Regions from separate parts of the Sinorhizobium sp. NG07B genome, predicted to be linked through region 2. Evidence: riboswitches for the same ligand, from Rfam matches in the RefSeq annotation. Region 2 holds a riboswitch; the other holds the start of a gene.
What was found. A riboswitch is a leader RNA that binds a small molecule or an ion and turns the genes downstream of it on or off. The one in region 2 is predicted to bind FMN.
Positions count from the first base shown of each region.

Region 1: another riboswitch for FMN. It lies ahead of ribB (3,4-dihydroxy-2-butanone-4-phosphate synthase); the one in region 2 lies ahead of CO664_RS05045 (6,7-dimethyl-8-ribityllumazine synthase).

Region 1 covers NZ_NWTD01000008.1:38,776-43,188, reverse strand. The annotation lists gene CO664_RS22430 (sugar ABC transporter ATP-binding protein) at 1-779, shown strand, start outside; gene CO664_RS22425 (SDR family oxidoreductase) at 795-1,583, shown strand; FMN riboswitch at 1,644-1,790, shown strand; gene ribB (3,4-dihydroxy-2-butanone-4-phosphate synthase) at 1,902-2,531, shown strand; gene CO664_RS22415 (winged helix-turn-helix domain-containing tetratricopeptide repeat protein) at 2,583-4,178, opposite strand.
Region 2 covers NZ_NWTD01000001.1:1,039,039-1,043,451, forward strand. The annotation lists gene CO664_RS05035 (ABC transporter ATP-binding protein) at 1-967, opposite strand, end outside; gene CO664_RS05040 (LuxR C-terminal-related transcriptional regulator) at 1,170-1,973, shown strand; gene CO664_RS05045 (6,7-dimethyl-8-ribityllumazine synthase) at 2,060-2,533, opposite strand; FMN riboswitch at 2,622-2,885, opposite strand; gene CO664_RS05050 (ABC transporter ATP-binding protein) at 3,002-4,063, opposite strand; gene CO664_RS05055 (ABC transporter permease) at 4,068-4,413, opposite strand, start outside.

The DNA of each region.
Region 1 (4,413 bases), on a different contig from region 2:
AGGCCATGGTCGGGCGCTCGCTCGAGCGCATGTTCCCGGCCCTGCCAGCGCCTCGGGAAGAGGTGACGCTTGAGGTCCGCGATCTCACCTCGCCGACGAATGCATTCCGCAATATCAGCTTTTCAGTCCGGAAGGGCGAGGTCTTCGGCATCGCCGGCCTGATGGGCGCCGGCCGCACCGAACTCGTGCGCGCCATCACCGGCGCCGATCCGATTTCCGGTGGCGAGATTCTGTTGAATGGCAATGCCGTCACGCCGCGCTCGCCAATCGACGCGATTCGCAGCGGGATGGTTCTCGTGCCGGAGGACCGCAAGCTCCAAGGTGTCGTGCTCGATCATTCGATCGCGGAGAACATCGGCTATGCCAATCTCGGCGCAATTGCCCGCAACGGCTGGGTTTCCTCCCGGCGTCTGCAACAGTTCGCCGACGAGTGCATCAGGAGGTTCGGCGTGAAAGGCCGCGGCCACCAGAACGCCGGCGAGCTTTCCGGCGGCAACCAGCAGAAGGTGGTGCTCGCCAAGTGGCTGGCGCGAAAGCCGCAGGTCGTTGTGCTCGACGAACCGACGCGCGGCATCGACGTCGGCGCCCGCTCGTCGATCTACGACCTCATCATGGATCTCGCCCGCCAGGGGGTCGCGGTGATCGTGGTCAGTTCCGATCTCGAGGAGGTGCTCGGCGTCTCCAACCGGATCATGGTCATGGCCCAGGGCAGACAGACCGGCATCCTTGATCGCGAGGACGCAAACGACGTCTCGGTCATGGAACTCGCGACGATTTGAACAAGGAAGAAATTCATGTCTGAAATCACGCTCAACGCGCCGAAACTGTTCGATCTCTCCGGCAACGTCGCCTTCGTGACGGGGGCGGGCAGCGGCATCGGGCAACGCATCGCCATGGGGCTGGCGCAGTGCGGCGCCGACGTTGCGCTGCTCGATCGCCGCACCGACGATGGACTGGCGAAGACCGCGGAATTCATCGCCGGCACCGGGCGCCGCAGCATCCGCATCGCCGCCGACGTGACCAATGGCGCGACGCTCAACGAGGCGGTCGCCCGCACCGAAGCGGAACTCGGCCCGCTTGCCCTTGCCGTGAACGCGGCCGGCATCGCCAATGCCAATGCGGCCGAGGAGATGGAGGAAAGCCAGTTCCAGACGATGATGGACATCAACCTGAAGGGCGTTTTCCTGTCCTGCCAGGCGGAAGCCCGCGCCATGCTGAAGAACGGCCGCGGCTCGATCGTCAACATCGCCTCGATGTCCGGCGTGATCGTCAACCGCGGCCTCAGCCAGTGCCACTACAATGCCTCGAAGGCCGGCGTTATTCATATGACGAAGTCGATGGCGATGGAATGGGTGGGCCGCGGCGTCCGCGTCAACACGATCAGTCCCGGCTACACGGCCACACCGATGAACACCCGGCCGGAAATGGTGCATCAGACCAAGCTGTTCGAGGAGCAGACCCCGATGCAGCGCATGGCGACGGTGGACGAGATGGTCGGCCCTGCCGTCTTCCTTCTTTCGAATGCGGCAAGCTTCGTGACCGGCGTCGACCTCCTGGTCGATGGCGGCTTCTGCTGCTGGTAAATATCACGGGGCCAGCCTGAGCTGGCCTCTTGCTTTTTGCCGGTGAAATTCCTTATCTACGCTTGTTCTCAGGGCGGGGTGAAAATCCCCACCGGCGGTATTCGGAGCGATCCGGGAGCCCGCGAGCGCTCCCGCCGATGCGGAAGGTCAGCAGACCCGGTGAGAGGCCGGGGCCGACGGTTACAGTCCGGATGGAAGAGGACAATGTCAGCAAACCGCTCGTTGTCGGGCGGCGCGGACTTGTTCGCCCAAGGGATGAATAGCGGCCGAAACGCCGCGGTTTGACGCCAATGCTGGCTACCCTTGAAAGGCAATGGAATGGCAATCTCGAAAATTGAAGACGCAATCGCGGCCCTGGCGCTGGGCGGCATGGTCGTGGTCGTCGACGACGAGGACCGGGAGAATGAAGGCGACATCATCGTCGCCTCGGACGCGGTGACGCCCGAAACGATCGCGTTCATGATGAAGCACGCCCGCGGGCTGATCTGCGTCGCGATGGAAGGAGAGCGTCTCGATGCGCTCGATATCCCGCTCATGGTTCCGCAGAACACCGAGCTCCATAAGACCGCATTCACGGTCTCCGTCGATTACCTGCCCGCGACCACCACCGGCATTTCCGCAGCCGATCGCGCCGCGACCGTCCAGGCGCTGATGGATCCCGACGCGCGTCCGGCGGACTTCGCCCGGCCGGGGCATGTCTTCCCCCTGCGGGCGCATCCGAACGGCGTGCGCGGACGGCCCGGACACACGGAGGCGGCGGTGGAACTGGCACGCCTTGCCGGCAAGTCCGCATCGGGTGTCATTTGCGAAGTTGCCAATGACGACGGAACGATGGCCCGGCTTCCGGAGCTCGTGGTGTTCGCTGAAACGCACCGGCTTCCGCTGATCACCATCAGAGACCTGATCGCATTCGTCGAGCAGCCGGCCGGCGCGGCACGGGCCGCGTAACCTCATCAGGCTGCCTGAAAACAGGCGGCCATTCGCTTCGGCTCGTCGAGCTCACTCGGGCAGACCGGCCAGCCGCAGCCCATCCGCGAACCGCGCCAGATCTTCGGGTCGATGGATCGGGAGCCAGTCCTTGAGGTTGGAGAGGCGCAAGGACGGATCGAGCGTGCGCAGGCGCTGCATCGCATGCCCTGCTTCGTCGATGCGCCCGGCGAGCGCATGGCTTGCCGCCGCCAGGGCGGCTGCCGGAAGCAAGCTGGGCAGGTTCCCGAGCGCCTTTTCTGCCCAGGCCGAGGCGGGATCGAAGCGCCCGGCGAAGAAATTTGCCAGCGCCATGCCGACCTGCATGCGGAACATTTCCGGATCCAGCGGACTGAGGCGAACGGCATGCGTCAAGTGTTCTGTTGCAGCGTCCGTTTCGCCGCGAAGCGCGCGGAGCGCACCGCCGAGATACCAGGCGGGAGCGAGATTGGGATTGAGCAGGACGGCCCGGTCGATGAGCGCGATACCGCCGTCGAGGTCGCCGGTGAGATGGGCGAGCGCATGTCCGCCTCTCGTCAGCGCCACCGCATCGTCGCGGCCGAGTTGGACGGCGAGCCGCGCCAGGCGGGCGCCCTCGGCGATCTCGCCCGGAGGATCGATCATCCAACCGTTCAACTTTCGCCAGAAATGGCACCAGGCGGCCATGCTGTAGGCGGACGCGAATTCCGCATCAAGCTCGGCCGCCTTGTAGAACAAGGGTAGCGCCGCCTCGATGGCCTCCCGGGTTCCGCTGTGCAGCTTCGCCATGCCGCGCAGGTAATAGTCATAGGCGTCCAGGCTTTCCGTCGGCTTGCGCTTGGCGCGCTCGATCTCCGCCCGTTCGAGCTGCGGCGCGATCGCCCCGACGACGCTTTCGGCTATCTGATCCTGCAATTCGAAGATGTCGTCGAGCGTGCCTTCGAAGCGCTCCGCCCAGAGATGCGTCCCGCTCGTGGCGTCGATGAGCTGCCCGGTGATGCGCACCTTGTTGCCGGATTTGCGCACGCTGCCTTCGAGCACGTAGCGCACGCCAAGCTCTTCGCCGACGTCTCTCGTATCCACCGTCCGGCCCTTGTAGGTGAAGCTCGAATTGCGCGCGATGACGAACAGCCAGCGGATGCGCGACAGGGCGGCTATGATGTCCTCCACCACGCCGTCGGCGAAATAGTCCTGCTCCGGGTCGCCGCTGAGATTCTGGAAGGGCAGGACGGTGATCGAGGGCTTGTCCGGAAGGACGAGCGCGGAAGGAGGCTCCCCCGTTTCGCTTGGCGAGTGTCCGACGATGCCCGGTCCGTCGGGGTGGCTCGGTTTTGCGATCTCGCCGGTCTCGATCACCCCTATGAAGCGGAAGCCCTTGCGGGCGACGGTGCGGACCAGGCGCTGCTCTTCACCGTTGTCGCCGATTGCCTTGCGCACCGCGTTGATGTGGCTGGTGATCGTCGATTCCGAGACGATCCGGCCGCTCCATACCGCCTGAAGCAGATCGTCCTTGCTGACGACGCGGTCGCGGTTCCTGACGAGATGCAGCAGCAGGTCGAAGACCTGCGGCCCGACGGTCACCACTTCCGAGCGCAGGGTAAGCTCCCGGCGCTCGGGGTCGAGCACGTAGTCTCCAAACACGAATTGCACGTCGGCATCCCTCGACCGAGCGGCTCGGCTTGCCAGCCGGAGCAGCGGCGACACTTCTGTCCATTGATAGCACGGCTCGCCGTAACGCGCTCGCACCTCTGCCGCAAGATGACCGACAACCCGCTTGGACGAATAACCAAGCTTTCCTCAAGGTCAATTCAAGCCTGCGGCAAGGACTCCCGACAAGCTTGCAGGCACTCTCCACCCCGGATCGACGGCAAAGATGCGGTCGGCA
Region 2 (4,413 bases):
AATCGCCAAGCCCGTCAACCTCGACGGAGTATTCGACCGATGAGCCGAGGAAGATGCGGTGGGTCACCGTGCCATGCAGCGTGGCGGTATCGTCACGCACAAGGCTTATCGATTCCGGACGGAGCGCCACCATGGCCGCACCCGCGGTTCCATTGGCACGCGCGGGCTTTGCCAAACCGACGCCATTTGCCAGCCGCACCGCATTCGCGCCGGGCTCGACCGTCGCTTCGATGCGATTGGTCTTGCCGACGAAATCGGCGACAAAAAGATTCGCCGGGCGATCGTAGATTTCCTGCGGCGGTCCGATCTGGACCACTCGCCCGGCATTCATAACGCAGACGAGATCGCTCATCGACAGCGCTTCTTCCTGGTCGTGCGTGACGAGCATGAAGGTGATGCCGAGCTCGCGCTGGAGGCTCTGGAGTTCGATCTGCATCGCTGTGCGCAGCTTCTTGTCGAGCGCGGCAAGAGGCTCATCGAGGAGCAACACCTTCGGCTTGTTGACGATGGCGCGGGCAAGCGCCACGCGCTGTTGCTGTCCGCCCGACATCTCGTGAATGCGGCGCTTGCCGAAGCCGGCAAGACGGACCATCTCCAGCGCCTCCCGGGCGCGGCGGCTGATTTCGGCCGCCGCAATGCGCGGGCGCATTTGCTTCAGCCCGTAGGCGACGTTCTGCTCGACATCAAGATGGGGGAACAGCGCGTATTGCTGGAAGACCATATTGACCGGGCGCCGATAGGCCGGCACGCCGTTCATAGGCTGGCCACCGATACAGACCATCCCCGCGCTTGGCTGTTCGAAGCCGCCGATCATTCGCAGGCAGGTGGTCTTGCCGCAGCCGGACGGGCCGAGCAGCGCGACGAAAGCCCCCTTGGGCACCCCGAGGCTGATATCCGACACCGCCGTCACGCTGCCATAGCGTTTGGCGACCGAACGGAATTCGATGTCGTTTGAATCGGATGTCACGTCTGTTCCCTGCGGCGCTATTATAGGAATTGGACGCGGTCCTTGCGCCTCCTGTTCCCACCGTCATTGCTGACAGCCTAGTCACCGGAAGCCGCGTCGGTATATACCCCGAGAGAGGTATTCCCGCCGGAATTTGCTTGTGAAAGGAGTATACCCTGGTTAAGCCGTCCAAGTGGCAGCGCAGGGGACTGGGGAGGGCGGTTTGGGCGTCGACTTCGAGAAGCTTTTCCAGGCCCTGGCGCCGTTGATGAATGGTTCGGCGATGGGCGACGAGGCCGTCGGCACTGCGTTCCGCCGGCTGATGTCGAGCCTGATAGCCTTCGACTATGTCGTCGTCTTCGCCTATCGTGGCAAGGAGCGTCCGCTTGATCTCTACAGTACTTTCGATGCCAAGGACCATGTGCTCTTCGTGAGCCTCTACCAGGCGGGTCCATACCTGCTCGATCCCTTCTATCATGCCGCCTGTGCGCCCCGACCTGGCGTGTGGCGGATGCGGGAGTTGGCGCCCGATCGCTTTTTCTCCAGCGAATATTACCGCACCTATTATGTGCAGACCGGGCTTGCGGAGGAGGTGGGTTTCTTCGTTCCGATCAGCGAACAGGTCACCGTCGTGCTATCGCTGATGCGGCGGGAGGCGACCGGCCCTTTCGGCGCCGCCGAGTTTGCCCTGCTCAAGAGGGCCGAGCCCTTGGTGGCCGCACTCGCTCGCCATCATTGGGCCGACCTCGACCACCGATTCGACGCGGCGCTCGCGAAAACCGGCCGCAGCCGCCGCAAGGCTTTGCATCCGCCCGCGGACGGGGTCTGGCAACATCTCAACCTCACCGATCGAGAAGCGGCAATCATCGAACTGGTCCTGCAGGGGCATTCATCGGAGTCGATCGGATTAAGGCTCGGCATCTCGACCGGGACCGTCAAAGTCCATCGGCGCAACGTTTATCGCAAGCTCGGAATTTCCTCGCAAACGCAGCTGCTGTCGCTCTACATCAAGAATCTCGGCCACTGACACCTGTCGGTAGCCGCATTATTGGCGAGGCAAAAAAGGGCGCGCCAGCCGGCTGCGCCCTCTCCTTTGCGTCGATTTGTAGTCCGTCAGGCGTTGACCAGCGCCAACTTGGCGCGCGCGTCGAGAATTTGTGCGCAGGCATTCGCAGCTTCTTCGCCCTTGACGACGAAATGGTCGCGGAAGAAGGCGATCAGCGGCTCGCTTTCCTGGAAGTTGTGCGGCGTCAACACTGCGGAGAGCACCGGCACGTCCGTGTCGAGCTGGACGCGCATCATGCCGTCCAGCACGATTCCGGCGACGAAGTCGTGGCGATAGATGCCGCCGTTGACGACGAAGGCGGTGCCGAGGATCGCCGAATAGCGTCCGGTCTTGGCGAGCTTCTGCGTATGCAGCGGAATTTCCAGCGCTCCCGGCACGTCGAAGATCTCGATGTCGGCCGCGTTGCCGCCGAGCTTCGACCACTGGGCGACGAAGGCGTCGACGCACTGGTCGACGATGTCGGCGTGCCAGCGGGCACGGACGATCGCGATCTTGGTGGAGGGGTGGGAAAGAATGGTCATGGTCTCAAGCCTTTCAGGGTTGGCGTTTGTTCCAATGATCCCGTCGGGCGAACATGCATGCACGACAACCCCGCAAAGGGTTCGCACTGCTTGCTCTCTTCCATCCGGACTGTGACCGTCGGCTCCGGAATCTGACCGGATCTGCTGACCTTCAGACACTGCACAGTTCCTTAAATCGAGATCGATTTAAGGACAGAATCATGCAGCAACTCAAAGTGCTACAGCGACCTTTGCGCGTCCATGGACGCGCGGAGCTGCATTGCCTGAAGCGCTCGCGGGCTTCGATCATTAGACCGCTGGTCCGCCGATCGCTACCGCCGGTGGGGAATTTCACCCCGCCCTGAGAACGCGTGCGACTATATACGGAGAGCAGCGCCCGTCAAACGCAGGCTCCGACGAAAATGCGAGAAATCACGACAGATTTTTCCGGGAAAGATCGAGGCCGGAACGAAATCGTTCCGGCCATCACTACTCGCGGATGACCAACAGGTCCTTGGCGGCGAAGCGCAGGCTGACATTCTCGCCGGCAACAGGCGGTGTAATGCCCGGATCGTTGAACATGTCGAACGAGATGACATCATCGCCAACCCGCAGCTTGGTGCGGATGACCGAGCCGAGGAAGCTCGTCGAGACGACTTCGCCGGGCAGCGCGGTATCGCCTTTGGAGCCCTCGGCGATCGAACCCGCCTCCGGCCGAAGCGCCAGCGAAATGCTGTCCCCGCCCTTGAGGCCGGCAATCGGCTCTTTCAGGGCAATCCGTTGCCCGCCGATGGTGACCGCACCGGTGGCGGGATCGACGACCTTGCCCTCGATGATATTGAGCGTTCCGACGAAGGAAGCGACGAAGCGGGTCGCCGGCGTGTTGTAGATCTCGAACGGGGTGCCGATCTGGTCGGCGCGGCCGGCATTCATCACCACGATCCGGTCGGAGATCGACAGCGCCTCCTCCTGGTCGTGGGTGACGAACACCGTGGTGATGCCGAGCTGCTGCTGGATCTGCCGGATCTCTTCGCGCAGCGAGATGCGAATCTTCGCATCGAGCGCCGAGAGCGGCTCGTCGAGCAGCAGCACTTGCGGCTTCACGGCAAGCGCGCGGGCGAGCGCCACACGCTGCTGCTGGCCGCCGGACAGTTGATAGGGGAAGCGGTCCGCCAGGTGCTCGAGCTTGATGAGCCCGAGCATCTGCTTCACCCGGATATCGATGTCCGTTTTGGTGGCGCGGGCGACCTTCAGGCCGAAGGCGACATTGTCATGGACGTTCATGTTGGGAAACAGCGCATAGGCCTGGAAGACCATGCCGATATTGCGCTGGTTCGGCTTCAGAGCGCCCTGGTCCTGGCCGTTGATGACGATCGAGCCGCCGGACGGCGTCTCGAAACCGGCGATCATGCGCAGGATCGTGGTCTTGCCGCAGCCGGACGGGCCGAGGAAGGAGACGAACTCGCCCTTTTCGATGCCCATGTTGAAATTATGAACGACCTGAACCGGGCCGAAGGATTTCTGAATATTGGTCAGTGTCAGGAAAGCCATGTGATCAAGCCTTGGGCGAAGCGGATTTCTGGAAGCGGGAGACGAGCTGGATCAGCCCCATGCTCAGCCACGTGATTGCGAAAGCGATGACGGCGAGCGCCGAAGGCTCATAGGCCTTATTGGCGCCGACGAGCTGCAGATAGGGACCGAAAGCCGGGCGGTTGAGCAGCGCCGCCATGGTGAATTCGCCCATGACGATGGCGAAGGTGATGAAGGCGCCGGAAAGCACGCCGCTCATCACATTCGGGAAGATGCAGCGGAAAAGGATCGTCGGCCATTTGGCGCCGAGGCTTTCGGCGGCCTCCGTCAAAGTCCTGACGTCGATCGCCCGCATCGCCGTGTCGACGGCG